DNA from 4 places in the Paenibacillus sp. FSL L8-0641 genome. Region 2 is predicted to be linked to each of the others. Evidence: riboswitches for the same ligand, from Rfam matches in the RefSeq annotation. Region 2 holds a riboswitch; each other region holds the start of a gene.
The links. A riboswitch is a leader RNA that binds a small molecule or an ion and turns the genes downstream of it on or off. The one in region 2 is predicted to bind cyclic di-AMP.
Positions count from the first base shown of each region.

Region 1: another riboswitch for cyclic di-AMP. It lies ahead of MKY16_RS00140 (3D domain-containing protein); the one in region 2 lies ahead of MKY16_RS06790 (hypothetical protein).
Region 3: another riboswitch for cyclic di-AMP. It lies ahead of MKY16_RS19775 (TrkH family potassium uptake protein); the one in region 2 lies ahead of MKY16_RS06790 (hypothetical protein).
Region 4: another riboswitch for cyclic di-AMP. It lies ahead of MKY16_RS00535 (C40 family peptidase); the one in region 2 lies ahead of MKY16_RS06790 (hypothetical protein).

Region 1 covers NZ_JBBOUW010000001.1:24,966-32,426, reverse strand. The annotation lists gene rsmA (16S rRNA (adenine(1518)-N(6)/adenine(1519)-N(6))-dimethyltransferase RsmA) at 1-105, opposite strand, end outside; gene rnmV (ribonuclease M5) at 113-658, opposite strand; gene MKY16_RS00140 (3D domain-containing protein) at 805-1,953, opposite strand; cyclic di-AMP (ydaO/yuaA leader) riboswitch at 2,225-2,507, opposite strand; gene MKY16_RS00135 (TatD family hydrolase) at 2,709-3,479, opposite strand; gene MKY16_RS00130 (HD domain-containing protein) at 3,522-4,805, opposite strand; gene MKY16_RS00125 (AbrB/MazE/SpoVT family DNA-binding domain-containing protein) at 5,137-5,391, shown strand; gene rsmI (16S rRNA (cytidine(1402)-2'-O)-methyltransferase) at 5,516-6,397, opposite strand; gene MKY16_RS00115 (tRNA1(Val) (adenine(37)-N6)-methyltransferase) at 6,394-7,149, opposite strand; gene yabA (DNA replication initiation control protein YabA) at 7,241-7,461, opposite strand, start outside.
Region 2 covers NZ_JBBOUW010000001.1:1,498,403-1,505,863, reverse strand. The annotation lists gene kdpA (potassium-transporting ATPase subunit KdpA) at 1-1,666, opposite strand, end outside; gene MKY16_RS26100 (potassium-transporting ATPase subunit F) at 1,816-1,893, opposite strand; gene MKY16_RS06790 (hypothetical protein) at 2,077-2,472, opposite strand; cyclic di-AMP (ydaO/yuaA leader) riboswitch at 2,588-2,760, opposite strand; gene MKY16_RS06785 (glutathione peroxidase) at 3,227-3,712, shown strand; tRNA gene MKY16_RS06780 (tRNA-Leu) at 3,859-3,941, opposite strand; gene MKY16_RS06775 (hypothetical protein) at 4,284-4,505, shown strand; gene MKY16_RS06770 (helix-turn-helix domain-containing protein) at 4,630-5,013, opposite strand; gene MKY16_RS06765 (helix-turn-helix domain-containing protein) at 5,107-5,481, opposite strand; gene MKY16_RS06760 (MarR family winged helix-turn-helix transcriptional regulator) at 5,667-6,122, opposite strand; tRNA gene MKY16_RS06755 (tRNA-Leu) at 6,286-6,368, opposite strand; tRNA gene MKY16_RS06750 (tRNA-Lys) at 6,384-6,459, opposite strand; tRNA gene MKY16_RS06745 (tRNA-Glu) at 6,546-6,617, opposite strand; gene MKY16_RS06740 (DeoR/GlpR family DNA-binding transcription regulator) at 6,863-7,461, shown strand, end outside.
Region 3 covers NZ_JBBOUW010000001.1:4,367,137-4,374,597, reverse strand. The annotation lists gene dnaI (primosomal protein DnaI) at 1-924, shown strand, start outside; gene trxA (thioredoxin) at 1,050-1,367, shown strand; gene uvrC (excinuclease ABC subunit UvrC) at 1,528-3,612, shown strand; gene MKY16_RS19780 (CPBP family intramembrane glutamic endopeptidase) at 3,581-5,311, opposite strand; cyclic di-AMP (ydaO/yuaA leader) riboswitch at 5,573-5,726, shown strand; gene MKY16_RS19775 (TrkH family potassium uptake protein) at 6,140-7,461, shown strand, end outside.
Region 4 covers NZ_JBBOUW010000001.1:133,480-140,940, forward strand. The annotation lists gene motA (flagellar motor stator protein MotA) at 1-149, opposite strand, end outside; gene MKY16_RS00520 (hypothetical protein) at 337-630, shown strand; gene MKY16_RS00525 (4a-hydroxytetrahydrobiopterin dehydratase) at 748-1,047, shown strand; gene MKY16_RS00530 (GNAT family N-acetyltransferase) at 1,126-1,632, opposite strand; gene MKY16_RS00535 (C40 family peptidase) at 1,935-2,435, opposite strand; cyclic di-AMP (ydaO/yuaA leader) riboswitch at 2,441-2,578, opposite strand; gene MKY16_RS00540 (hypothetical protein) at 2,855-3,682, opposite strand; gene MKY16_RS00545 (M1 family metallopeptidase) at 3,694-5,706, opposite strand; gene MKY16_RS00550 (YwhD family protein) at 5,831-6,337, shown strand; gene MKY16_RS00555 (PTS sugar transporter subunit IIA) at 6,776-7,282, shown strand; gene MKY16_RS00560 (MBL fold metallo-hydrolase) at 7,383-7,461, opposite strand, start outside.

The DNA of each region.
Region 1 (7,461 bases), 1.5 Mb from region 2:
ATCAATCAGGAAATTTTGTCCCAAACTCTTTTTGAACGAAAAACCGTGCCGTTGAATAATTTCCTTTGTACGCCGCGGTGTTGCTATATCTTGAATTCCTGTCATACGGATATCACAATCCTTCACTTTCAATTTGTGCCAGCGCTCCGGCAAATTCCTCGCGGCTGATCTGAAATACAGAGAGCCGTTTATGTAGCTGCTTTCCGTTACAATAACCAATACCCAGCACATTCCCTAAGGCCATACGGCGTGCAGCAGCATTGGGGTGGGTGATAAGTCCAGCATCAATCAGGTCCGCCCACTCAATCAGCGGGTCGGCGCCTTCTACTGTCGTATGAACCCGTGCGAGAGCGTGTCTGATCGCTTCCGGTGAGGCATTCTCCACACCAATATCTCCTTTGCGCGTCGCTTCTGCCTCGGGTATAAAGGCCTGCTTGCAGCCGGGTACCTTGGAAGCGATAATCTTACGGATGCGCTCCCCTGCATGATCGGGATCGGTTAAAATGATGACCCCCCGCCGCTCCTGCGCCAATGCAATTTTACGCAGCGTCATTTTATTAATGGCTGAGCCGCCAGTTTCTATCGTATCCGCTTCAACAGCGCGGCGAATGGCCACCGTATCATCCCGGCCCTCTACCACAATCACTTCCTTGATCATTTGCATTTCCCTCCACTGCTACACAGCAAGCTATATTTATCTTTCCCTGCTTTTGAAAACAAAATAAGAAGAGGATATCCTCTTCTTAGCATGGCATAACTATGTTGTTAATACTATCGCATTGCCCTCAACATACACAACCTGTTTTAGTTGATTTCAGGCTTTACCGGTCCGATAACATATACGGTTTTACCGTGCTTACGACCAAATTGGTTGGCTCGGCTCAAACTCTCATAATACACATCGATTTTGTGGCCTTTAATCGCGCCACCGGTATCCTCCGCACGGCGGAAGCCCACCCCTTCGATATACACCCACCAGCCGATTGGAATTATACTCGGATCGACAGCGATGGTACGGCCTTCCGTCACGCGCGTGCCGGATGCAGTACGTGTACCGATACCTGGCTCCTGTGAGGAATACGCCGTCATGGAGACATTTTGTAAAACTTTGCTATATTTAAAATTGACGCCTGCTTTACGGACAGCACTGCCCGAACTAACCGTTGTTGTCTTAACCGCATCATTGGGACCGACGGAAGCAGCAAGAACGACCGGCTTTTTCTTCGTTCCTACCGCAATAACCTTATCCACACGGTTCTGTGCAACTTCCTTGTTAACCAGCTGTTTGGATACCAACTTTCCATCATGATATACCTTTTGAACGTGCTGGACTACCACACCCGATTTGCCGCTTTGAATGACCCGATTATCGCCTTTATAAAGACTTGGATCGGCCGTTTTGATGACCTGATAAGGCACCTGTTTTTTCTGTTCGACCTGCTGTTTCTTCACACGGACGATTTTTATGTCCATGTTAGACGAAACAGAGGCATCCAACGCAGGATAAACTTTATCCGTTGACGATAATTTATAGCCCGAGGTACGAATGGCACCTTCTACTGTATTTTCTGTTGTGTACAGCTTTTTCGTCTCATTGCCTGAAGATACTTTAACTTGATTGGCACGTTTAATGACTACGCGGTCCCCATCCTGTACTGCTCCATTTAGCGGCATAGAAATTGTATCATGCGGCTGAAGTGAAATGGAATGCTCGCTCAGCAAATCTTGAAGCTTGGATTCCCGGGTTTCTACCGCAGATGCCTTGCCATCAATGACAAAAAAGACTTGTTTTTTAGATTGCGTGTACATCAGAATTGAAATCATAATCGTTAGCGCGATTAGAAAAATAGCAACCAAAGCAGCCTGGCGCACATTCTCTTGCTTCCAACGCAATACGTAAGACATGCTGGATGAGCGTGACTCATGGGTCTCCTCTTTTTGGAAAATGCCCATTTCCTCCGTCCTCCTTACATAGCCCGCCGTCTGGAGTAAGACATAGTTGAGATTTGACGTGACTATAACAGATTTTCTACAAGACAAGCCCAAACTGCGACTGTCCTGCACCATGTACCCGTCTTCGCGGCATGCTGTCCTCCCCTGTTTAACCACAGTATGATGACAGATTTTCTTTTATTCACAACAAAAAAAGCCAAAGAAAGAGACTAGAGAGCTCTTTCGTGGCTTCCGGCATGTGTGAATATGCGGGAAAACTCATGCACGAGATGGCTTCTCTCTTGTTACGCTTACGGGGTTAGCTGTCGGGTTCGGACGTAGAGAGTCGCCCTAGCTTGGGTCAACCGCTCATGGCGGTCGCCTTCACATTCACCCCGAAGACCCAGAAAGAAATCGAAATACGGCTCCTCTACCTGTTCAATCCCATCTGGGAAAAGAATTTAGGTCGAGCCGGCTGGCGGAAGAGACGTTCCCTTCTTGCACATAAGCCGGACGTACTGTAAGCCATATCGGTTCCCCCGTTCCCTGTAAAAGGGACTCAGCGAGACTGGTTCATGAAATGACTTGTTGATGTTTACATTCAAACAACAATTCACTGAAAAGATGATATCCTGTTTCCATGCATGTTGTAAAGCAGGTTTCAAGTACATTTTTCAAAATATTCGGTTAAAATATTGTAATATTCTCGAGTTTCCTGCAACAAATTCATGATTAGCTTCGTCTATCTCTTTATTTTGATCGATTTCTTCGCTTTTTTATTGAATGTCAAATCGTTCCAAGGCATTTTGGGTCGTTATTGACACTAATTCCTCCACTGTAATCCCCTTAATTTGGGCTGCAGCCTCTGCTACCAGTCTCACATGCGCAGACTCATTTCGCTTCCCGCGAAACGGATGCGGCGTCAGGTAGGGCGCGTCCGTTTCAATGAGCAGACGGTCCAGTGGCACCTGTGCCAGCACCTCTTTTGGCTGCTTGGCATTTTTAAACGTAATAGGACCACCGAAGGAAAGGTGAAATCCCATATCCAGCACCATTTGGGCTGTCTCCCAGCTCCCAGAAAAGGAGTGCATGACTCCGCCAATCTCACTCGCTTTTTCCTCACGCAAAATCTTAACAATATCTTCATGGGCATCCCGGTTATGAATAACAATGGGCATTTTGAGCTCACGAGCCAGACCAATTTGATTTCGAAACACCCGATGCTGAACATCCTTCGGTGATGTATCCCAATAATAATCCAGACCGATCTCTCCGATGGCTACGACCTTCTTATGACTGCATAACGATGCAATCCATTCTAAATCGCCCTCTTGCATTGTAATCGCATCCTGCGGGTGCCATCCAACTGCCGCATAAATAAAATCATACGTCTCGGCCAATTTCATGGTGGATGGAATGGTCTCACGATTAAATCCGATATTGATCATCCGCGTTACTCCTGATTCGACAGCACGTGCTATAACTTCTTCACGATCTTCGTCAAATTGTGGCGCATCCAAGTGAGTATGAGTGTCGAACAAATCCAAGGTTTACATCTCCTTTTTTTACTTACATTTCTATATAGTTGTCTATTCTTTGACAAAATAATTCCTTATTTCGGCAGGAAGCCTGTCTTTTACCGCGTTCAATTTATTCTGGGGAAAATACATATGATATTTCCCTCGGTGAATACCACTTATGGAGCGCACAATTTCCGAAACTTCGGATATTTCACTCACCTCGCCCTGACGTCCAAGCAGTAAAATCTGGTTGTCCGTCGAGCCACCCTGCCGAAACACATCATAAGGAAGATCCGTCGGAAAATCAATTTCAAAATCATATTCAGGGTGCAAACCAGCCTCTTCCAAAGCTTTCCGAATACTGTCAATGGTATCTGTATCCATATTTTCAATCTCTACATATTTATACAATCTACGGTCCATAAAGCGGCTGCTCAAATCACTTAAAATTTCGTCCTTTTCTCGTTTCCACTGGCTAAATACGGTCTGAATTAATGACTCATCGAGCATCAGATATTGCTCTACTGTAAGCTCTCCTTTCAACAGATCCGGCAGCGGGTTCAGCAGAAAACCAAACTCATATCCATTTTTAGACAATTCCTTTGCTCGCTTGAAAATTTTACGTAAAAGGATCTCCGAGCTGCGTGTTACAGGATGAAAATAAATTTGCCAATACATCTGATAGCGTGACATTAAATAATCCTCTACTGCATGCATGCCTGATTCCTTCACAACAATTCTCCCATTATGAGGACGCAACAGTCGTAAAATACGGTCCAAATCAATCGTGCCGTAGTTGACACCTGTCGAATGAGCATCCCGCAACAAATAATCCATACGATCGGCATCTAGCGGACTGGTCACCAAGTTAACAACAATCGGCTTATCATACGTTTTGGCTATAACTGCAGCCACCTTTTGTGGAAGCTTCTCGTCGACTTGCCGTAGCACGGCGTTGATCTTCGTGTCTCCCAGTACAATGCGGCATGTCCAATCCTCATGGTTCATATGAAAGGCTTCCTCAATTGAATGTGAAAATGGGCCATGCCCCACATCATGCAATAGAGCTGCACACAGAGCAACCTGCCTTTCCTCTTTCGGCCAATCTGGGAAATCTCCACGTTCAAATTGAGAAATAATACTTCTCGTAATCTCATATACGCCCAATGAATGTGAAAAACGGCTATGCTCCGCTCCATGAAACGTAAGATACGATGTGCCTAACTGCCGTATGCGGCGTAAACGTTGGAACTCCGGCGTGTTGATCAACCGCCATATCACAGTATCCTGAACATGAATGTAATTATGTACCGGGTCTTTAAATACTTTTTCTTCACTGAGTGGCTGGTGCAAGATATCAGCTCCTTTAATATTCGGAATAATGGATTAAAATACAATAAAATCCTAAAGCATTTCCCTCATTCGACATTCTTTGTCGTAATATGTCGAATTATAGTTTTTCGACATTTCCAAATCGACAAATTGAATAAATCATCAATAAGATAAGGCAATGCACATGAGTAAAGCTCTTTAATCTAAATACTTTTGCATAATCAGACTGTTACTACATTTTTTAGGTTGACTGTTTTGGGAATCGTTGGTATAGTAAATATCAGAAAAGAGAAAATTTTGTCGAATCATGACACTTATATTATTTTAAACGGCGAGAGGAGCCTGATTTATTATGATGAAATCCACTGGTATTGTAAGAAAAGTCGACGAGCTCGGACGTGTTGTTATTCCAATCGAATTGCGCCGTACCCTGGGAATCGGGGAAAAAGACGCGTTGGAAATTTATGTTGATGGCGAACGCATCATGCTTAAAAAATACGAGCCTGCTTGTATCTTCTGCGGTAATGCTGAGAACGTAATTTACTTCAAAGGGAAAATTGTTTGCCAAGATTGCATTTCTGAAATCCCAACACCTGTGACAAACTGAGAATTTTAGTATATAATAGACTTATCAGATATTGTTAATTCTAACCTTTTTCATATACACTCCTTGTTGCCTTCCACGGTTTGAACCCAACCGTTGGAAGGCCCTTTTTTGTTTAGGCAGATATTCATAAGAGTGCGTTGTAAACATCTCTCTTGGAGATTGCACGATCTGTGGCTGTACGCTTCATTGCGTCCTTGCGTGTAAGTCCCTCTTGCTCGTAATGTGCGACGTGGGACTCCAAAGATAAGGACTGCCACCATGCCTGACGTTCCTGTTCTTCTTCCTCTTCGTCTTTTCCTTCAACCACTAGACAATACTCACCAATCGGTGGATTTTCCTCTAGTTTAGCAAGGCATTGCTCCACGGTTCCTCGTACCCATTCCTCATGCAGCTTGGTCAGCTCACGCGCAAGCACCACTTTGCGTGAACCTAATGTTTCCTTCAACACCATCAATGTCTTCACAATACGATGAGGCGATTCATAAAAAATAATTGTGCCGTGAGATACCTGAAACGATAGCAACAGCTTCTCCAGGTCCTTTTTCTCCCGTGGTGGAAAACCAGCGAAGGTGAACCTTTCTGTATCCAGTCCTGAGGCAATTAAAGCAGATAGTGCCGCATTCGCTCCTGGGATGGGGATGACGCTAATTCCCGCTTCCAGTGCCAGCTTGACCAGATCCGAACCAGGGTCAGAAATGGCCGGTAGACCTGCATCGCTAACCAGCGCCAAGTTTTTCCCTTCTATTATGTAACGTATCAGTTCAGGCCCACTGGCAACCTTATTATGTTCATGATAACTAAAGAGCATATCCGGTGTGATTTCGAAATGAGTGAGCAGTTTACGTGTCTGCCGCGTATCTTCGGCAGCGATAATACTACACGACTTTAAGGTGTTAATTGCCCTAAAGGTCATATCGTCCAGATTCCCAATGGGTGTTGCAACAAGATACAACTTTCCCCGTTCTTCTTCGCTGTTACTAAAGCTTTTTTGTACAGCTGCTTTCACACAGAATCCCCCTTGCTTACTTCTCCATAGATATCTCTTATCTCCTGAGTATAATTCCCATTTTCCTGATATACAATGAGCGGAGGCAACAAACGAACCTCCGGTTTACCGTCACGTAATGCTTCAACCAGTACCATATTGGCTTCCATATGAACTCGTGGGTGAACAAAACGTATTCGTTTGGGTTCCAAACTATGTTTACGCATCAAGGTTATAATCTCGCCCAGCCGCTGCGGGCGATGAACCATGGATACCTTTCCCCCATTACGGACAAGCCGGGTGGATGCCTGAATGACTTCTTCCAGTGTGCAGTTCACTTCATGACGGGCAATTGCCTGGTGAGGATTCAGCTTGATATCGCTACCATTTAGCGGCATATAGGGGGGATTCACGGTAATCGCATCATAAACACCATGTCCCGTGATGTGAACCAGCTCACGCAGGTCCCCTTCCCGAATCTGAATTGCTGCTTCTAATCCATTCAAGCTGACACTGCGTCTAGCCATATCTGCCAAGCGTGGTTGAATCTCAATTCCTTCAATAGACGCTTTTGTTCGTGTCGTTAGCAGCAGGGGGACAACCCCATTGCCTGTACACAGATCAAGAATCTTTCCACGCTGCGGAATACCAGCAAAACGTGCCAGCAAGACCGCATCCATCGAGAAGCTGAATACTTCATCACTCTGGATAATGCGCAAATTATGTGAAAGCAGATCATCAATTCGTTCAGACTTCTTTTCTTTTTCCTCCATAGTGCTCTCCCATCTTTTATAACCAAAGTCGCTTTTCACTCATACTTCCCTACAAAAAAAGCCGTAGGCATCTTGCTCCTACGGCTTGTTTTTATTTATTCAAAAATGACAGACAGAAGAGGCAATCGCCTTCCGTTCGCAAATGTCCGTAATACACGTTGCATATATGAAATCCTTCATGATACAGCCTTGCTAGATTGTCGTAGCCTTCGCCCACGACCTCACCCGTTTGCCCTTCATCCTTAATGACGATCGGAGGAGGAAGCTTCGGCTTGTTTGCCGTCTTTTCTTCTCCAGAGGTTTCACGTTTGA
Region 2 (7,461 bases):
AAAATTCAGCAACAGGTCCCAATACGATGACAGGTAAAAAGGTCAACGCACCAATCAGCAGCACGACTCCGATCAGAATGGCTCCAAATAACTTGTTGTCCGTGCGCAGTGTCCCCGTCGTCACCGGAGTCGGCGCTTTGGCATTCAACGAAGCCGCCACAGCCAACAATGCAATCATAGATACATATCGCCCGAAGAACATAACCATCCCCGTTGTGACATTCCAGAATACGTTGTTATCTGAAAGACCTTCAAACCCCGAACCATTATTTGCGGCAGATGACGCATATTCATAGAGCACCTGAGTCAACCCGTGATAGCCAGGGTTAGTGACCGCATCATATCCCCAATGACTCATAAACGCAAGCGCAGTTGGGGCGAGAATGAGAAACGGATGTACCAAAATGGCAACGGCGATCAGCTTCATTTCCTTGCCTTCAATTTTCCTTCCCATAAATTCCGGAGTTCTCCCGACCATCAGTCCGCATATAAACACACCCAGAATCGCATACATCAGCATATTCATCAGCCCGACACCCTTGCCGCCAAAAATGACGTTTAGCATCATTTCTCCCAAAGCAGCCATGCCACCTAGCGGGGTTAGTGTATCATGCATATTATTGACCGAACCTGTCGTTGCCGCTGTTGTGACCGCAGTGAATAAAGCCGATTGTCCAATACCGAAACGAACCTCTTTCCCTTCCATGCTTCCCTGAGAAGCATCCACACCCAGTGTCTGGATTAACGGATTACCTGTCTTCTCAGATACATACGTAATGGATAGAAAAATAAGAAACAATACCATCATGGAGCTAAAAATAATCCAGCCCTGCTTACGATTACGGGCAAACAATCCAAAGGTATACGGCAACGAAGCCGGCATTACCCACATTGCCAAAATTTCCAGCACGTTCGTCCAAGGACTTGGATTCTCAAAAGGATGCGCAGAGTTAGCTCCCGCATAACCGCCCCCGTTCGTCCCCAAATGCTTGATGGACTCCAGAGAAGCAATGGGTCCCATAGAAATTTGCTGTTGTGTTCCGCTCAGCGTCGTAAGATCCGCCGTAGGCTGTAGCGTCTGCGGTACCTTCAATCCGACCAGCACCAGCGTAAGCACAAAGGCCAGCGGCAGGAAAATCCTTATAATAGCTTTAATAAAATCTTGAAAGAAATTGCCCATCCCTTCACCGCGCCGCGTCAATCCTCTCATAAAAGCCGCAGCAACCGAAAAACCGGAAGCAGCCGAAGTGAACATCATCATCGTGACGAACGCCATCTGTGTCAGATACGTAAGCCCGCTTTCTCCGCTATAATGTTGGAGATTCGTATTCGTCATAAAGCTGATTACCGTATTAAAAGCTAGTGATGCTTCCATATTACTGTTTCCAGCCGGATTACCGGGAAGCATTCCCTGTAAACGCAACAGCAAGTAGCTGATTGCCACAAGCACGGCGTTCGTAGCAATGAAACTCATAACATACGTAGTCCAACGCATGCTCTCCACTTTCTTCAAGCCTACTACCTTATAAATCAGCTTTTCTGTTCTGCCAAAAATCCGATCCGTCCGATTCGGTTCATTCGAGAATACATGATACATATATGTACCCATTGGCTTTACCAAGAGCAGCAATATAACGATCACAATTCCAATTTGAAGCAGCTCCATCCTCTATTCCTCCTTCAAAATGCTCCTGCGTTTGGAACAACAGACCCGATTCAGACCATCTATGAAGTGCACACGTTTGCGAAAAACTGCTACCAATATGCTTTAATGCTCAGATCTGTTGTTCCCGCCCGCTCTATCCCTACAAGTGACTAGAACTTTTCAGGGTTCAGGAGTGCGTAGATTAAATACATAAACACAATAGCTGTAAGCCCGAGTATAACGATCATCCTCTTCGTCCTCCTTTAGAGGTCTGCGCATCACACCAGCGTACAAACAGCAGTATCACTCCATAACTCACAGCCATGACGAGCAGCATGTATATATCCATCATGTTTATACCCTCCGTATCGGTCCTCAGATCGCCATTCTTATTCCATCATAAAATCATAAAACAACTATGTCATAAGTGCTTATCCGTTCAGCAGAAAACCCACCTCTCCGTTCAATGTGTAGATCACATGGTCCGCTCCCAATCCCCGATAAATTCCTTGTGGATTACAGCCGTGTGTAATAACATAGATCGATTCCGATGTTAGTGGTCGACATATTTGCAGGAAACGGCAAGTCAGATTCAAGCTGTTCTCGAACAAATACACACTACCAATTTCTTTTTTTGGAAAATTCCATTTTCCCGCTTGCATGGTATTGATGCGGACAATGTGCTCCACACCCATTTTTTTGAGCTGTCGTTCCTCCTGGGCGCTATTCGTGAGAACTGCAAACGCCAATTTTTTAAAAATAAGCAATTTCACAAAACTTCTGCCCGCTTCATTCGGTGCAGTGACAATAATTAACCGACCTTCCATCAGTAGCTCCTCTCCCGGTATAAAAAGACAACAAAAAGAAGCCGAAGGAAAAAGGCTTTCCTCCGGCTTCTGACATATCCATGATAAAATAAACCATGGCTGCACACGGCGGTTTGTTGCCTCTCCCTGTACGCTTACGAGGTTAGCTGTCGGATTCGGACGTGAGAGTCGCCCTATTTCTGGCACTTGACCGGAAAATTCACCCCATGAGACACACGGCTTCCGAAGCCGTACAGTCTCGATTGGTTCCCCCGCTTTTGCAACTGCAAAATTCAGCGCTGTAGACATTTCGTTGTTGCTTCATTCAAGTTAATTTGAAATTACGTCTTGAATCATACACCCGCGCATGGAAGACTGTAAAGCTCAACTGCAGGGTTATAAATCGGCCTTTAGAGCATAGAAGATGAATAATAACGCTTACAATGCAACTATGCCTCTCACAGCTCCTTCAATCTCTGTTTTTCATCCTTTTTTGAAAATGACAAGCATGTCAATATTGGCGTAGGGTAAAGCGTTATTGGCCTTTTTTTGTAAAAAGAGAAGAAAATACGCTATATGTACCAGCTAAACACCGATTGAACCCACTTTTATAAGAAGAAACACCTTAATTCGCTCCATTTGCGGTGCGATTTACTGTTTTGAGCAAAATACGATTTTACAGCGCCTGAGGTCTTTATACAGCTTTTCCAGACTTGCAACCCTTCTTTGAATTGTCTACAATTTAATTGCTGGATATTGAATGAGGAGAGATGCTATGACCGTTTATGAATATGATGCGCAAACCCTGCAAGGGAAACAAATTCCGTTATCCACATTTGAAGGGAACGTTCTGCTTATCGTGAACACTGCCAGCAAATGTGGGTTAACCCCCCAATACAAAGCGCTACAAGAGCTATATGACCAGTATCATGAACAGGGGCTCGAAATTTTGGGATTTCCCAGCAACCAGTTTGCCAAACAAGAGCCAGGTTCCAGTGAGGAGATCTCCGAGTTTTGCCAGATCAAATATGGTGTCACCTTTCCGATGTTCGCCAAGACAGATGTCAATGGCGATCAAGCACCCCCCTTATTTCGCTACCTGACCCAAACAGCTCCGGGGGTATTAGGGTCCAAAGCGATCAAATGGAATTTTACTAAATTCTTAATTACAAGAGAAGGTAACGTATTTAAGCGCTATGCACCGCAAACTACTCCAGATAAGCTGGCGGGAGATATAGAGAAGCTTTTGCAGCAAAACTGACATTCTTCATTATCACAGTTAATAAACGACCTGTTGCAACCGTGGCTTCCGTGGCTAAAGAATATAACGAAAAATACTTAACAAAAAAAAGCATCCTTTCACGTAAACCGTGTCAGGATGCTTTTTTAACTAGGTCTTGCATATAATGCGGTCGAGAGGACTCGAACCTCCACGGGCGTACGCCCACTACCCCCTCAAGATAGCGTGTCTGCCATTCCACCACGACCGCAAATCATAATGTATTGAGGCAACAGATTTATTATACTCTCTCATCAACTATTTGTAAACAAAAATATTATAATTATTTTAACTTACATATATGAGCGATAATAATACCGTCCTGTATAAAGATAACCGCTTGCTGAACTATGCATTAATGTTGCCCCCTTACGGATTATCAGAACCACCTGGCACTTAACTAAGTAATTAATTTGACAAAATAACGTATTTACGATTGTAAAAACACGTATAAAAGTGTATCATAGTTTCAGATGGTTAATTCTAACATGTTTACTGATGATTATTATAACACACCAATTATTCCGTAAGAATCCGTAAGGGGCGATTTCTTTTGAACAACAAAATGCCTGTCACCTCCTTCGGGTGGGCCATCAAACAACGGCTTGTCGAACTTCGACTGGATCAGAAAACATTTTGTGAGACACACAATATTCCGCCTTCACGCTTGTCCAATCTGATTCACGGCACCCGCAAAGCACAAAGGTACAGAAAACAAGTTGCTGCAATTCTGAACATCGACGATAACGATTATAAGGAGGCATCGCCACTCTAAATCCAACAAGCATTCCAGTTACATACAGGTCATTCCATATCACCAAGAAACCAAATAAACCCGTAAAGCGAACTCCTCCAGTTCGTTTACGGGTTTTCAACCCAGACAATCTTTAGCCAAAAAATCATTCCGGCTTTGTTTTATCCTTCTCACTTTTTTGCTTACGATATTTCGCAAATTCAACATATTCTAAAATAAAATTCTGTTCTTCCGTCTCAAGATCTTCTGCCTGGCAATTCAGTGGCCCCATCACTCCAAAAAAATAAGCAGCCTTCTGCTCCTGAAGTACGCCTTCTCCCGGCTTAATCCCTTTCATTAACCAATCGAGCGATACATTAAAAAAGTCCGAAATCTGAATTAAATGAGTGGTACCCGGCGTTGTTTTCCCCCTTCTCCAATCACCGAGATTCCCTGAACTGATTTTAAGCTTTTCACAAAATGCCTTCTTGGTCATTCCCCGATCTTTAATCAAAGCTTCAATGCGCTGATAAATAGTTTGATCTCCCAAAATGTTTCCCCTCCGAAACAGTAACTTTTTCTGAAATAATTTTCATTTTTCAGCCTTACTCATTAGTAATCCCCATTAAATCCTAAGCAACCATTACCCCATAGTAGAATTGCGCTGGTTTTTCTCTTTACGAAAGCGGGTAAATTCAATATACTCAAGTATAAAATTTCTTTCCGCCTCACTAAGCGGTTCCCCCTGGCAATTCAGTTGCCCTGAAGCGTCAAAAAAATAAGGGTCTTGCGACTCCTTCAGCACCTCACCCTGTATATCTCGACCCAGCATAATCCAGTCCAGACTCGCATCAAAAAAAGAAGCGATTTCAATGAGTTTATTCGTGCCCGGCGTCGTTTTTCCTCTTTTCCAATCCCCGAAGTTCCCTGTACTAATGCCTAACTGCTGGCAGAACGCCTTTTTCGTCATTCCCCGTTCCTTGATGAGTTCCTCGATGCGATGGTAAATAGATTGCATAGAAGTTCCTTCCTCCCTAGCAGGCTCTCAAATAACGATATCATGTTCTCTGTTCCCATTTCAAAGATCACGTATGCTAAAATTACCGAATTATGTATGTTGGTTTCCATTATACCACAACACGCAACAAAAACCGCCTGTTTTCCGAAGAAAGGGCGGTCTTTAAGCCAGTCCACTTACGCCAATCACGTAGCAGAGTTGTCGATTTTAAGTAAAATATGCTTCAATTCATTCAAAGTTTCACTCAGATGCAATAAATCTTCTTCTGGCAGATACACCAGTCTTTCTTGAATTTTATTGGAGAAGGTATGAAATACCTGTTCACAAAAAGCATCGCCTTCCTGTGTAATCGCCACATTCACGACTCTGCGATCCGAATCACACGACTGGCGGTCAGCCAACCCATGCTCCACCAGTTTGTCCAGAAGAGGAGTCATGTTCGGACGTGAGACATTAAGCTGTTTGGATAAATCAGATACCGTAGACGAACGTACTTCACGCAGGAGCATTAGCACCTGAAAGTTATTAGGCGACAAGTGTAATGGGAAATCGAGCGGACCGTAGGTGAAAAATTTCTTCTTCACAATCGGAAACAAGCCCAAAATATTTTCTGATATATTTCCTAACAGTTGAGTGTCCATATTTTTCACCGTCACTTCATAAGTTTATACTTATCATTCTATAACATTATGGCGTTATATTATACTATGGAATCATTATTTCATCATAATCATTACTTTATTACATCATTACACAAATAAAAAAAGCCTCTACCGCGAGAGACTTTTCCGTTCATTCCATTGATGCGGTCGAGAGGACTCGAACCTCCACGAGCGTACGCTCACTACCCCCTCAAGATAGCGTGTCTGCCATTCCACCACGACCGCATAACAAAATATAAATGGTGAGCCATGAAGGACTCGAACCTTCGACACCCTGATTAAAAGTCAGGTGCTCTACCAACTGAGCTAATGGCTCATGCTGTTCATCCAAGCTGTCCGCCATTAGACCAGACCTCAGGAATTCCCCTTAAGCATGCAACATGTAGTCTATAAAGACAACAATGACCCGTAGGGGATTCGAACCCCTGTTACCTCCGTGAAAGGGAGGTGTCTTAACCCCTTGACCAACGGGCCTTATTATTATGCGCCAACTTGGCGACAAGAAAGAGTATATCAAATAGAATAACAAATGGCAATACTTATTTTTTAAATTTTAAAAAAAGCAGTTTTTATCATTACAAAATGCATGTCCACTTACATTAACTTATCTATAATCATCTAATCCCTGAAAAATCATGATAAATGATTGCAATATCACTTACATTTACTTATAATCACTTACGAGATACCGAAATCATTATATTTCAGAGGAGCTTTCTATGTATCAGGAAGAACGAATGTTAAAAATCGTTGATTACTTACAGCTTCATAAGCGTATTTCGGTGGATGATATTTGTGAAATTTTTAATGTTTCACGGGATACGGCCCGTCGAGACCTGGTAAAACTTGAGGAGCATCAAAAAATTATTCGCACCCGCGGCGGCGCCCTTCTCCCTAAACTGCATCACGATCCAATTGGAAATTATAACGAAAGACTACTTACTGTATCTGAGGAGAAACAAGTGATCGGACAATTGGCTGCCAACATGGTACGAGATAGGGATCGTATTATATTGGATTCCTCTACCACCGTACAGGCGTGTGCAGAAAGACTGAATGTGCAGGAATGTTCGGTTATCACCAATTCAATTAATCAGGCCGACGTACTATCTGGAAAAGACGGTGTCTCCATTCATCTGTTGGGAGGCCGCCTGCAAAAAGAGCACCGGTATGTATATGGCTCGTCCGTAATCGCCACTTTGTCTCACTATTTTGTAGACAAAGCTTTTATCGGGATTGGAGGCATATCATCCCACGGACTAAGCCTGATTCATGAAGAAGACGGTATGCTGAAGCATCAGATGATGAAACAGGCGGA
Region 3 (7,461 bases), 2.9 Mb from region 2:
CAGCAGATGCAGAACCCTTCGTTTCGCCAGCGCACTCGCAATGTAGCCGATCAGGTTCTAAATGATCCGCTCGTGCAGGAGTTTTGTGCTGCGCATCCTGATGTGGACGAAACACAATTGCGACTCAACATGAGCATGCTCTTTCAGTATGCCCGAGATCGTCGAAATTGCGACAATTGTCCGGGACTGGAACGGTGTCCTAACGATTTTCAGGGCCACTTTTGCAAGCTGGGCGTGGAATATCCGAATGGAACTGCTGAAATTGTAGACATTCGGACCCCATGTGCGAAGCAGATTGCTTCCCAACATGAGCAACGGGTGCGTGAGCGAATTAAAAGCTTCTATGTGGATGAACGCGCACTTCTGGAGGGATATAACGCCCTTGAAATTGCGCGTAAAGATTCACAACGCATGCCTGCCGTCACACAGCTATTCCGTTACATTGAAGAAACGAAAAGTCAGGGTCTATCCAAAAAAGGACTGTATCTGGAAGGTACGTTTGGTACGGGTAAAACTTTTTTGATGGGCTATTTATTGCACGAGTTGGCCCTGTCGGGTCTGAACGGTGTGATCGTGTATATGCCTGATTTTGTGGAGGACTTAAAGTCCATGATCCAGGATGGGCAGAAGCTGAAGGAAACGACCGAAATGCTCAAAAATTGTGATCTGCTTGTATTTGACGATATTGGTGCCGAAAACTTAAGCCCGTGGGTACGGGACCACGTGATGGGCTCTATTTTGAATTACCGAATGAACCGCAAACCTACTTTTTATACTTCCAATTATTCTTTGCAGGGACTGGAGAAGCATCTCAGCTTTACGAGCAAGGATGGAGAGGAAATGTATAAAGGACAACGCTTGATGGACCGGATTCGTCCTTTTGTAGATGTCATTACCGTAAAGGGAAAAAATCAGCGGGGGTAAGCGTTTATCCGTCTGCTATTTCGATATCTTACAATTAAAAGACTATTGTGATATAATTAAAAGGTGTCGAAACAGACATTACAGGTTATAATAATCTTGACTTTTCTATAAAGGAGGAACATACAATGGCAATTGTTAACGTGTCCGATCAATCCTTCAACGCAGAAGTCGAAGGCACAGGAACCGTTTTGGTTGATTTTTGGGCGCCATGGTGCGGTCCTTGCAAAATGATCGCTCCTATTCTGGAGGATCTGTCCACAGAAGTTGGCGACAGCGTCAAAATCGCGAAGGTGAACGTGGATGAAAATCCAGAGTCTGCTTCCCGTTTCGGCGTGATGAGTATTCCGACCCTGATCGTTTTCAAAGACGGACAGCCTGTTGATAAAGTGGTAGGTCTGAACTCCAAAGAAGCGCTGAAAAGCATGCTTACTAAACACCAATAATCATTGCATGTGACCCATGCTCCCGCGGGGGCTTGGTGGAGCGGCCATGAAAGGTCAATGCCTCCGGTTGTAAATACCGGGGGCGTTTTTGTGTATTATTCCTATATATTATAAGTAGTTAGTTGAGTAGTCATTAAGAATGGAAGGAGGAACCGGGCAAATGAAACCTTATGCGGAGGACTTGCAGAATCAGGAGAAGGCGCTGGAGAACATACGGCACAAATTAGCGTTACTGCCGGATGCATCAGGCTGTTACCTGATGAAGAATAGCGAAGGCACCATTATTTATGTCGGCAAGGCCAAAGTGTTGAAAAACCGGGTCCGTTCCTATTTTACAGGTAGCCATAACGGCAAGACGCAGCGACTGGTTTCCGATATTCGTGATTTTGAATATATCGTTACAGGCAGTAATATGGAGGCACTCATTTTGGAGTGCAACCTCATTAAAAAGTACCAGCCACGCTATAACGTGCTATTGAAGGATGATAAAACCTTTCCGTATTTGAAAATTACGAACGAGGCACACCCCAAGCTGGAGGTGACCCGTCGCGTTCTGAAAGATAAAGCAAAATATTTTGGACCGTACCCCAATTCCTACGCGGCACATCAGACGAAGAAGTTGCTGGACCGTATGTATCCGTTACGCAAGTGTGGTGTGATGCCCAAGGAAGTGTGTCTGTATTATCACATGCATCAATGTTTGGGGCCTTGTGTGAAAGAGGTCGAGAAGGAAACGTATGACCAGATTGGTCAGGAAATTGGTTCCTTTTTGAGCGGGGGACATGAGGAAATTAAAAAGGATCTTCAGCGTAAAATGCAGGAGGCCGCAGAGGAATTGTACTTTGAGCGGGCCAAGGAGTTGCGAGATCAGATTATCAGCATCGGCGCGATGATGGAAAAGCAGAAAATCACCACATCGGATGCGAAAGATCGAGATGTATTCGGTTTTTCAGTAGATAAGGGCTGGATGTGTGTACAGATCCTATATGTCCGCAAAGGTAAAATGATCGAGCGCCATATGTCGACTTTTCCTTTCTACGGTGAGGCTTACAGTGATTTTATGTCCTATGTGGCGCAATATTATAGTGACAACCCAGCAGTGCCGCAGGAAATATTGTTGCCGGATTCTCCTAAGCTGATGCAGGCGGAACAGGTCAATGTCGATCAACCGGTTGCGGCAGAAACTGCACTCTACAGTGCACCTACAGCCGATGTTACCGGACAGACAGATGAGAAAGCGATACAAACGGAGACAGAGCGTTCTGCTGACTCACTACTGGTGGCTGAAGAACAGGCAACTTATGCAGCGGCAACGAATCAAGATCAAGCTGGTGACCAAGATGCCGAGATAAAGGAAACAGAAACTCAACTATCCGGTGGACTGGAGGACCCAAGTACGGCGGCTCTCGCTCTGGCTGAATGGTTGGATGTAAAGGTACTTGTACCGCAGCGTGGACTGAAAAAGCAAATGACAGGCATGGCGACGGAAAATGCACGTGTAGCTTTGGATGAGAAGTTTAAGCTGATCGAGCGGGATGAGGAACGAACATCCAAAGCTGCAAGCAATCTCGGACGTGCCATTGGGCTGGATAGCTTGCACCGGGTGGAGGCGTTTGATAACTCCAACATCCAGGGTTCCGATCCAGTCTCAGCCATGATCGTGTTTATTGATGGCAAACCTGCCAAGAAGGAGTATCGAAAATATAAAATCCGTTCTGTGCAGGGACCCGATGATTATGAAACAATGCGTGAGGTTATCCGGCGTCGATATGAACGTGTGCTTAAGGAAAATTTGGAACGTCCCGACTTGATCGTTGTCGATGGTGGACGTGGACAAATTAAGGCGGCGACCGATGTATTGCAAAATGAGCTGGGTTTGTTCATTCCTGTATGTGGTTTGGTGAAGGATGCCAAACATAGAACATCCCAACTATTGGTGGGAGAATCCTCTGAGGCCGTGACACTTGCACGTAATAGCGAAGAATTTTACCTGCTGCAACGGATTCAGGACGAGGTTCACCGTTTTGCCATCACGTTCCACCGCGAGCAACGCGGCAAATCTATGGTAACTTCCCGGCTGGACTCTATTCCAGGCATTGGCGAGAAACGGCGTAAGTTACTGCTTAAGCATTTTGGATCGCTCAAAAAAATAAGAGAGGCCAGTGTCGAAGACTTCCGGCCTCTCTCTATTGGGGATAAGCTTGCGCGTCAGATTATAGCTGCCCTTCGGGAGGAGGAGTCGTAGAATGCGACTCCTCTTTTTGTATAGGTTCAAACATCATTCGATTTGGTTTTTTAGGACTAAACCAATAAATGATGTAACCCACGATGGCTGGAAGTAAGATCCAGAATAGACCAGCGCTCACATTCACAGTGTCTCCCAGACTTATCACACTAAGTCCCATTAGAATGCTGTCAAAAATAACGTGGCTGAACATAGCGGCAATAAAGCCGTAACGCAGGAACACAAAACTGAACAGCAAACCAAGAAAAGTCAGCTCAATAGGTCTGGAAATCACTGGATAGATCGGATAAAGTGTATGTCCCAGTGCCCAAATCAGCGTGGTGATCAGACAAGCAACAAAAGTATTTTTCACTATTTTTTTGACCATCGGAATACCAAACAGACGGTAGACAGTCTCTTCTCCAATACCTGCCATCCAGGCCATAATTGGCAGCAGCCATGGATAAGCCATATTGTAAGGGGATTGCGTGGCATCTGTTGTGGAGAATGTATTAAATGTGCGCTCCAGTATAAAGAATAAAATGGATTGTACCCCGAGTAAAATAAAGGCCCACAAGTAGCCGACATACATACTGCGAAGCACATACAGCCCGTAGCCCGGCTCTTTCGCACGTGGCCATGCATTCAGTCCAACCTGACGCATAAGTCCGTCACCGCCGACCAAGGAGAAGTAGAGCGCTACAGCCATGACGAAGGTAACACCAATCTGGAAAACCATAAGAAATATAAGCATGCCCTTACCGCCTGCTTCTGCTTGCAATAAAGGCAGCATGTTCATGGTCCCAGCTATACTAGCAATAAAGTATATAACGGATAGAACAATGCCGCGTACAAATGAAGTATGTCGTCGGGTGAGTGATGCATACACAATGGCAAGTACACCCAGCGCAAAGCTAAACAGGGCATAACCCGCATAGGTCATCCAATTCGCCCAAAATGTTTGCTTTTCGATATAATCGGTATAGGACGACGGGGCCGAAAAGCTTTGAGTGAAGGAGCGAACATCACCGTTTTCAAAAGTAAAAGCCAGTGTAAGTACCGAGGCGCCGATTTTTTTATCGTCTATGGTATACTTTAATCCGCCTTCTTGTTCAGTGGTCGCGAGCTTTAAATCCGCCGGCTTAAAGCCAAAGCGCTTCACCCATACAGCGGCCGCCTGCTCCTTGGCTTCAAGCGTCATGCCGTCCTCAGCCACACGTACAAGCCTGTTACGTGCTTGTTCATCCGTAGAAATATCAGCCTGCGTGTAATTGGTGCTGGAGGTGATCCGTTTAAAACTAACGACCTTCCCAGTGGATAAATCTACGTGAATTTGCAGCTTGCTCTTCGCTGAGGATTCAGGCAGATCGACCCGAAAGGTTTCGTAAGGGTAATTTTTCTTCCATGTACGGTCGTACTGTTGAAGCAGTTTTTCTCTAGATAAATAACCGTACAAATCTGTTTCGGCCTGATAGGTCACCAGAGGCTTCTCTGGCTGTGATTCAGTATATCCCAGCTCGGAGCGGGCGAAGTCCAATGCGTGTATAACCGCTTCTTGTTTGCTGATGACCTTTGCATTCATTACTGATTCTGGACTTGGATTGCTAAGCGAGGGAATAAGCAATTGAAAGATAAAAAAGCAAATCAGGCCAATCCCGCCCAGCAAGCCTAATTTTTTGAAGTTGGCCGTGAGCACGACCGGTTTCCCGATAGGATTCATGAGTTTCCTCCTTAATCTGTAAATAAGAACATCCATTAAAGATATCATACTGCACAGGTTCCCGCCAACAGACCAGCGATATTCATGAAAATAGAGTGAAAGCACTTTAAAGTTCCAATAAAATAAGATAAGCTGCGATTAAACGATGCCCATTCGCAAAATAAAGCCAATTTCACGTTTTTTCGACGAAATCGGTTTTGTGATCTGGATATAGAAGGATTATAATCTTGAGGCAATGCCTATAAAATACATAGGTAATGATATACAGTTGAGCCGAATTTCTATGGGAAAACGGGGGAACCATGTTACTGGGGTGAATTTTACAGCCGATCACTGGTGGATCGGAAGTGTAAATAGGGCATACTGTGCTGCCCGAATCCGTCAGCTAACCTCGTAGGCTATGAGCAGGAACCAAGTCAGGCACTCGGTTTTCCGGTGTCTTTTTTTGTGCGTATAAAAGTGTTTGGATTGGTTAGATAGACCGCTGCGGGTGCAGATTATTCTTCCGATTGCTGTTATCCCCGGATTTTTTGATTGTATACCCCCTTTAATGGTTAAAATCCGGAGATAAAGGCAAACGCTTCGCTTCTTCAGAACAATTCTGCCCCCTTCGCTACTGCCCGCCAATAGCACAGGGGGCCGAGTAGTGCTTGACATGCATTCTTCCTGTATTCAGGGAATGCTAATTATAGTTAACTAAGGTTTGGAAAAATCAAAAAATTCAGGGGCAACGACGATCGGAAGATCAAATGGAACGCGTAGCGAGCTTACACCGTATTAAATCACTGTTTTTATAGTTTTAAGGATTAGGAGAGAAGTGATGAATAGATGAATCCCAATGCAAGCTGGCTCCGGCTTTCTCCACCGCAGATATTCGTTGCGGGCTTTGCCATTATCATTCTAATAGGTAGTTTATTGTTAATGCTGCCGATCTCCAATACAACAGGAAAGCCACTTGCGTTTATAGACGCTTTGTTTACTGCCGCTTCCGCGACCTGTGTTACAGGGCTTGTCGTAAAGGATACGGGGACCTTTTTTACAACCTTTGGTCAAGTTGTTATCGTGGCGCTCATTCAGATCGGCGGCCTAGGCTTTATGACCATGGCTACCTTGATTGCACTGGTGTTCAAGCGTCGGATTTCCCTGCGGGAGCGTCTCATTTTGCAGGAAGCGATGAATCAGACTTCTGTAGAGGGAATTGTCGGGTTAATCCGTAAGGTATTACTGTACTCACTGGTTATTGAAGGCGTATGCGCTACGATATTCTCGGTTCGCTGGTCCTTTGATATGCCCGTAGGCAGGGCGATTTATTTTGGAATCTGGCATGCCATCTCCATGTTTAACAATGCTGGTTTTGATTTATTCGGTGAATTTCGCAGCTTGACAGGTTATGTATATGATCCGATTGTTAATTTTACAGCCATGTTTTTGATTATTTCAGGCGGCATTGGTTTTGTAGTGATGTCAGACCTGGCAGAATATCGCAAGCGCAAGAGACTGTCCTTGCATACCAAGGTGGTACTCAGCATGACGGGCGCTATGATTGTAGTCGGCACGCTCGTGATTTTTGTATTTGAGTTTACGAATCCGAAGACTCTCGGCTCGCTTGATTGGGGTGGTAAGCTATTGGGATCTTTATTCCAGTCCGTTACTCCCCGTACCGCAGGTGCCAATACCTTGGACATTGCAGGCTTGCGGCAGGCTACGCAGTTTTTTATCATCATACTCATGTTTATCGGGGCTTCTCCTGGCTCTACTGGAGGCGGGATTAAGACCACAACATTCGCCCTGCTCATTGGAGCGGTGATTTCGATGCTGCGGGGGCGGGAAGATATTGTACTGTTCAAGTACCGACTTGCGCAGGGACGAATTTACAAGGCTTTGACCATTACACTGCTGGGGTTGCTGTTCGTGATCGGGGTGACGATGATTTTGTCGGCAACCGAAGATCATCATTTTCTGATGATCTTGTTCGAGACGGTATCTGCGTTTGGTACGGTGGGGCTGTCGATGGGGCTTACACCTGATTTGACAGTCATAGGCAAGCTGGTGATTACCCTGACGATGTTTGCAGGTAGACTGGGGCCACTCACGCTAGCTTATGCACTGGGGCCGAAAAAGGGTAAAGAATTATATCGTCATCCGGAAGG
Region 4 (7,461 bases), 1.4 Mb from region 2:
ATAAATATACTCGCTGCCGTTCCGACGAAAATAATCATGTAAGCAGCGGGATTATTGACCAGATTGACGACCGGAGCGCCTTTTAAGATCATCCCGACGACCAGTGACAAAATCCCGAGCACAAGTCCAATAATGGTTGAAATTTGCATGATACACCTCATCCATGAGAATAGATTTTGAATCCTTTCATGCCGCCGGGGTCGTCCTTGCCCCAAGCGCGTCATTACAAGACGGATTATAGTATTTATCGACAAAACTCTCTTTTTTGTTAAGTGCGAATTTCCGGTATAATAAGGTGATTATGTATTGAATGGCGGAACCATTGGAGGAAATGGCATGGGAGTAAAGCATGGACGTGAGTATGAACAAATTTTGAACGATTTGACAGAGGCTGTGGGGCGCATCCCAGATAGCTATGAATTTTTTGAGATGGAAGCAGAAGATTGGGACAGGCTGGACCCGGCGGGACGTCAGGAAGTCAATGAAGCTTTGGCAGAAGACTTATTTTATGCACTGGGTACAGAGCCCACAATCACTGTAGGGAGTGGCGTTGTGATCTATGAGCCGGAGCAGCATCGTATCTATGTACTGATTGGGGACGAGGAGCTGACGTCAGTCCCTTTGATTTGAGGTCCGTCTTATGGATTTATCAACGGGGCCGTGGTAATATGTACACCAATATATCGTAGTTTTGGCCGTATTTAAGCGGTCGAAAGGCTTCCGTATAAACGGGGAGGAGTTCGTAACATGCCTTTTACACAAGAAGAGATTGAAGCACATCTGGAGAAACTGGAGGGCTGGGAGCTGGAGGAAGGACGTTGGATCGTTCGGAAATATAATTTTTCCAGTTTTATGAAAGGGATTGCATTCGTGGATGAAGTTGCCGCTATATCTGAAGCATTCAATCATCATCCATTTATTACGATTGATTACAAGACCGTGACTCTGCGTTTGACCTCTTGGGACGATGGCGGTATTATGGCCGTGGATATTAAGGAAGCCCAACAATATAATGAAGCTTTTGAAAAAATGCGTAGCAGTCATTGAGCTTGTAATGATCTGTCGTATGATGATAAAAGCGCCTTCGCTATACAACATCGTGGTTGTATGCCGAAGGCGCTTTTATCATAGAACCTGGGTTGGGTGCTCGGGACGATATACCATACAATAAAATGGTTTCTTGCCGTCGGGGGTCTGGCGTTCATAGGTATCTGTAAGCTCAAATCCAGCCGCCTTGTAGGCCCGGATAGCGCGCCCATTCCAAGTAAGCACCTCTAGATCAATTTCATTCTTCGGGTTGCGTCGTTGGGCTTCCTCTGCAATGGCACGGACAAAATCAGAGCCTTTGCCATGTCCGCATCTTTCAGGATGCATGCCAAGACCTAGCCGGGTCACACCGATCATAGGAAAATATTGAGCAAATCCCATCAGCTTGTTCTCTTCATCCAGTACGGCAACATATTGCTCTTGGCGAAGCGTGGGACTTCCAAATTCGACCTCAAGCGCCTTCATTTGTTCCCAGGGGAGCCAACCGTATATGTTATAAGGTGGATCATAGCGCCACTCACAGATTGCAGCCGCTTGATGCTCGTCCATCGGTACGATCCGATAGTTGGATATTGAGGCCGGCATGTGTTCCATCCTCCTTTTACAGGTGCTTCAATCATTAACAACAGATTGTAGACAAGTTGCAGGGGAATAGCAAGCGTGTTTATTTTATACCCAAGACGGGTATACATTCAATAAGAAGGAATTACTGCTCATATGCTCCCCCAGCGGTGACGGTAAAACCGACGATGTTCGCTAAAATTGAAACCTTTTGAGGTGTCAGTTCGTCAGTAAAGATAATCATTGCTGATGTTGTGGACATAAAAAGCCGCAATTCGATTCCGGCAGAATCAAATTGCGGCTAGAGTTAGCTTGCTGTGCGTTAGTTATTCTACGTTGTCGTCATCAGGAATATCTGAAGCTACAGAATGGTAAGCGTCTGTGCTCATAATTCTTTTTGCACCGACATAGCGGTTAGCGTAATAATTTTCGTTCAGTGAGCTAACTACTACACCACGTGAAGTCGAGGAGTGGGCAAATTTCCCTTCACCTACGAAGATACCTACATGGGAAATGCCTCTTCCTGTGGTGTTGAAGAACACCAGGTCCCCAGGCCTCATTTCATCGCGGGATACAGAAGATCCCATTTTGAATTGTGATCCAGATTGATGCGGAAGTTTAATTCCCAGTTTGTTGAATACATACATTGTGAAGCCGGAGCAATCGAATCCCTCGAGTGTAGTGCCTCCGCTTCTGTAGTTCGTTCCTTTGGCATCTTGGATGACCTGGTCCATCTTGGAGTCTGCAAATGCACTGCCGCCACCGAATGTAAAAGATGTAAAGGCAATGGCAAGACTCATAGCTGCGATCGTTAGCTTCTTCTTCAAAAAAAATATACCCCTTCCAATGCCTGCGAGGTTAGCTTAAGGATTCGGTAGAAGGTTCCCCTATGACCACTCTGTTGCGAGATCAATTCACCCAAACTGGTTCCCCCGCTTCCTAGGTGCCAGGAATTAGGCTTTACTTAAGATGTGCACCTTGGAGAGCAGTATTCACAATAACGATATTTTTGAGATAAAGGTTACAATAAAGATTACAAAGTTGTTACTATCAGTTCACTGCGATTATTGTAACAAAGTCGGCTGGCTTTGGCAAATGTTTCATTGCAAAAAGTTACAAAAAAAATCTGCTCCTAATGTCCCAGGAACAGATCTTGTTAACAGTATTCAGTTATGTGCCGTTTGCGCGGTTATGCATAAAGTTTTTTCGACAGACGGAAATGAAGTGATTAACATAAAGGAAGGGCTTAGCTTCTACTGGAGATATCGGTATGCCATAGTCTGTACTGCGAACTGATATGCCACAGCCTGACCAGACTAGTAACAAAATGATACGATTGTTGGAGAATGAGCGCGAGCATGCCAGTCCAAATCATCGCCACGGTGCCAAATAGACCGAAGACCAGCAGCACACAAGCACCGAGCAAAAGGGATATACCGACAGCTGGGAGAAGCTGGCGAAAGAAGGCGAGCAGGGACGATAGTATGGCGTGACCACCGACAGTGCCTAGTTGCATATACAGGATGCACTGCCGAATGAACCATCCGTATGCCATCCATCCCATGGCATAGGGCAACAAGTGCAGCAGGTAAGAGGGAGATTGAAGCGTACCTGCTACAATAGGGTAGAGTCTCGGTACTACCCAAAAGGCGGGAATCAGCAGCAGTCCCAACTCGATGATGTAATACAACAGCGACGACATGCCATGGCGTTTCATACCTTTGAAAAAGGACAGGCTTTGCGGCTCAGTCGCATCGGTATGCAGGCTTTGATATATTCCGGCTCTAATGAAGGGAGTGATTAGTATGCGTAGTACAGTCGCCCCTAGTAGTATCCACAAATACACATGTACTTCCCGGCTGTCCATCAGAGCAATCTGGCTCTCCATCCAAAACAAGGTCTGTCCCAGCTCGTTTTGACCCTGATCAGGATAACGGAGCAATAGCGGGATAACGGCAGACTGCACCAGTCGATAGAGAAACACCCCCCACAGTAGTCGATACAGAAATAAAATGATAACGATATAGAATCGTATGCGCACCAGCGCCCAGCCCTCTTTTATAACAGTCCGCATCTATAGACACCTCACCATGACAGACTTCCAAGCAGTGTCTCCAACAGCTTGGTTACACTTATACTCCAACGGGTTTGTTGCTTTTCGTCCAATTCGGCTTTTAAGGTATTGTTAATATGCTTGTTCTCCAGTGCAATGGTATATAGGGGATCAAGGGTTACATAGGAAACGGGAGAAGTACTTTTGATCCGAAAAGTTGTGCTTTTGCCCGCACCGTCCCAAGCCTTGAATTTCGTGGTTCCATCCTTGAAGGTAAATTGGACAGGGATCTTGGGATAATCCGCCCCTTTTTTGCTGACCGTCACGACTGCTTCATATCCATTCTCCAGCTTGTGGTTTGTGATGTGATCCACTGAAAAGTCCGCCATCTGGCCGTCATATACATACTGTTCAAAATAGTGGCTCCATGAGCGTCCGGTGACTCTCTCCACGATACGTTGAAAATCCAGTGAGGACGGATGCTTAAATCGGTACGTCTGGACGTAGGTCCGCATAATGCGATCCATTTTTTTCATACCCACCTGACGTTCAATGCCCCGTAGTACCAGCTTGCCTCGAGAGTAGGCATTTTGCGCGTACTCAGCAGCCGAGCCGTACTTCCATGACTCACGGTTTAGCGGCTGTGGGGAGGATACCTGTCCCGATTGTAATGGCAAGTTGGGGGTAAGCCCATATTCTTGCTCCATAAGTCGCTCCTCTGCATAGGAGGTGAAGCCTTCATCCAGCCACGGCTCCTCAAATTCATTATTGGCTACCATTCCATAGAAATATTGATGTCCAATCTCATGAACTAATGTCCGTTCCAGACTATAGCCAGGATTGAGATTACCCGCAGCAGCGGCCGTGATGAGTGTCGGATACTCCATGCCGCCAGCTCCATTGCTTGATTTAGGTGGAACCACGATGGACAGGGTGGAATATGGATAAGGCCCGTACCATTTGCTGTAGTACAAAAGAGCGGCCTTCGCTGCGCTCATATAGCGTCCTTTGAGCTCCTTGTGCGATGGGTCAAGGTAGAGCTTGATTTTGACACCAGGGACTTCAGCAGAAGAAAAGGGTTCTTCTACGGCTACAAAGTTGGGTGAAGCGGACCAGGCAAAATCGTGTACATCATCGGCATAAAATTGATATATTTTTTGTCCGTTCTGTCGGACGGCACCACGGGTGGGGAATCCGGTCGCTGCTACGATATGAGTTTCAGGCACCCGAATCCGTACGCTGTAAATTCCAAAATCGGCATAAAACTCGGAGTTACCATGATACTGGTGGAGGTTCCAGCCCTCCTCGGCGCGTCCACGCTGTCCTGCAGTCTCGTAGACACTGAGCTTCGGGAACCACTGTCCTGCCATTACAAAATCATCTGTCCCACCCATACGAGCAAAGATGGCAGGCAGTTTTACCTCAAACTTCATATATAATGTGATTTCTTCGCCACCTCGTACTGGCTTGGGTAGACGCACCTTCATGAGCGAACGGTCGCCTGCGTTACCGTCATCTGGCTGCACATATTGGATGCGATGCATGAGGGATAAACCGTCTTCTGTTTTTAGTTCAGTCAGCGTCATAGAGCCAAAGCCGTCTTTGGGCATGGTGTCTCCGCGCAGCTTTCCACCGGATTCCTTCATAAAGGTGGTTTCCATGGAAGAGAAGGCGTTCGGGTATAGATGAAGATACAGATCATTCACGGTTTTCTTGCCCGGATGTTTCCAGGTCAGTGTCTCAGTGCCTCGCAAAACCTGTCCCTTTTCCAGAGATACATCAATGTGGTACTCTACCACCCGTTTGCTGAGGATTTCTGTAGCGGGTTGTGGAGGGTTCTTGGGCAGGTCAGGCAGGATGTTTGCCCCTAGAGGCTTGCCCACATTTGGGGCAAGCGCAGACTCAGACAGGGAGCCGTATAGTGGTTGGCCTATGGACTGCGGGTCGGATTGCGATTGGGGCTGCCAGGCAAACCATAACGTCCCTGCGAGGAGACCGAGGGCTAGTGTAGACAATAAAACGATTTTAGTGCGTGCTGGGGTCATACAATGGATACCTCCCGTTGACAAGCATCTACAGCATGTATATGTTTGCTTTCAGGAGATTATTAGTTAAAATATTTATAGTGTAGAATGAGTGTGAAGACGGAAAATGGAGGTCTAGTGACGCATGAGTGAAAATCAGCCGGACGGCAAAAAACAGATTGCACTGAACATTGTCAGTGGCAAGAGTAAACATAAGGGTTTCGGCGCAGGCTCAATTGACCTGAACAGCATGTCACCGGTCATCATTGACCGAGGAGAGGCGAAAATTGATATCGGTGCCATGCATGCCAAAAGTAAAGTAGAACGTGGTATCAAGTTCTCTACGAATAAAGAGGACGTACCGAACGGACGCCAGGTATGGCTCGTATGGGTAGCTGTGGACCGTACAGCCGAAGGACGTATGTACGGCGGCGCCACCGCCTGCGAGATGCTGATTGACGACGAGGCCAAACGCGGCTGGAAAATCCTCGCCGATCACGTCAACCGTATGGATTACGCGCTCAAGCGTCGTTTCATGCTGGAGGATCTCGGCAGCGAAGATAAGGCAGCGCTCAAAAGCCTGCTCATTTCGCATAACGAGGAATGGTGGGACGCTTCGCCTGAGGAATTGAAGCAAGCGCTGGAAGGGTAGGCCAAGCGTTAACACGATTCCAGTGTACACAACTGCTTAAAGAGCAGTCGGCAGTAAGGTTCAGAAGTAGACCGATACCTTGGTTGGGGGCGGTCTACTTCTTTTTCATGTAGGTAAGCAATGCTGAATGAACATGCCAAACATGATCATTAAAGAAATTGCTGGAAAAGTATACTATAAAAAATCTGTTTTTAAGAGATAAAACACTTAAATCCGCAATTTGTTAGAGCACCTCCAAGTTACATGAAAATTATTGTAACAGATATGTAGTTATGAACTGATAGCTCCTTGACATCCTGGAAAGGCATTCACTATAATTCAGATAGAAATCGCTTCCACTCTTCTTTCTATTCATTTTGTGGAACCGGTTCCTTGAAAGATGTAGTTAAGTCCTATTTACTGTTTATGAATGTAATCTCTAAATAAGGTGGCATCGTTATGTTTAAATGGTTGAAAAAGAAGGCGGCTCCTCGTATTGAAGAATTCGAAATGATAGCACCAATCAAAGGAAAAGTGGTTTCCCTGGAGGAGGTTCCAGATCCTGCGTTCTCTACGAAAGCTATGGGGGATGGCATCGCTATTCATCCGTCTGAGGGTAGGGTCACCGCTCCTTTCGCGGGAAAAGTTGCCCATGTCATGGAGAAAAGTAAGCATGCTCTGATTATTGAACATGAATCCGGCGTACAAGTTTTGATACATGTCGGGATTAATACCGTCTCTCTCAAAGGACAAGGGTTTAATCCTCATGTCCAAGTAGGAGATAGCATTAAAGCTGGGCAATTATTGATGGAGTTTGACCTGGATGCGATTCAACAGGGTGGATTGCCTGTAATTACGCCGGTAATCGTTCCAGATGGGCAAGAGATGATTAGCCATGTGGAAATCCTGGAAGGTACATCTGCCTCTCCAGAAGTACCTGTATTAAGAGTTCACTTAAAAGCCTAGTTCTCATTCAAAAAAGACTAACCAGGAATTCCTGGTTAGTCTTTTCTTTAGATGATTCACTGACCAGTCAAGGGGTGGGTACGACCATGTAAATCAAAGGTTAGGATTCATATATTTCAGATATCCGCTGATTACAATTGCCTTCGTACAGCCCTCCATGAAAGCAGACCACTTTTTTA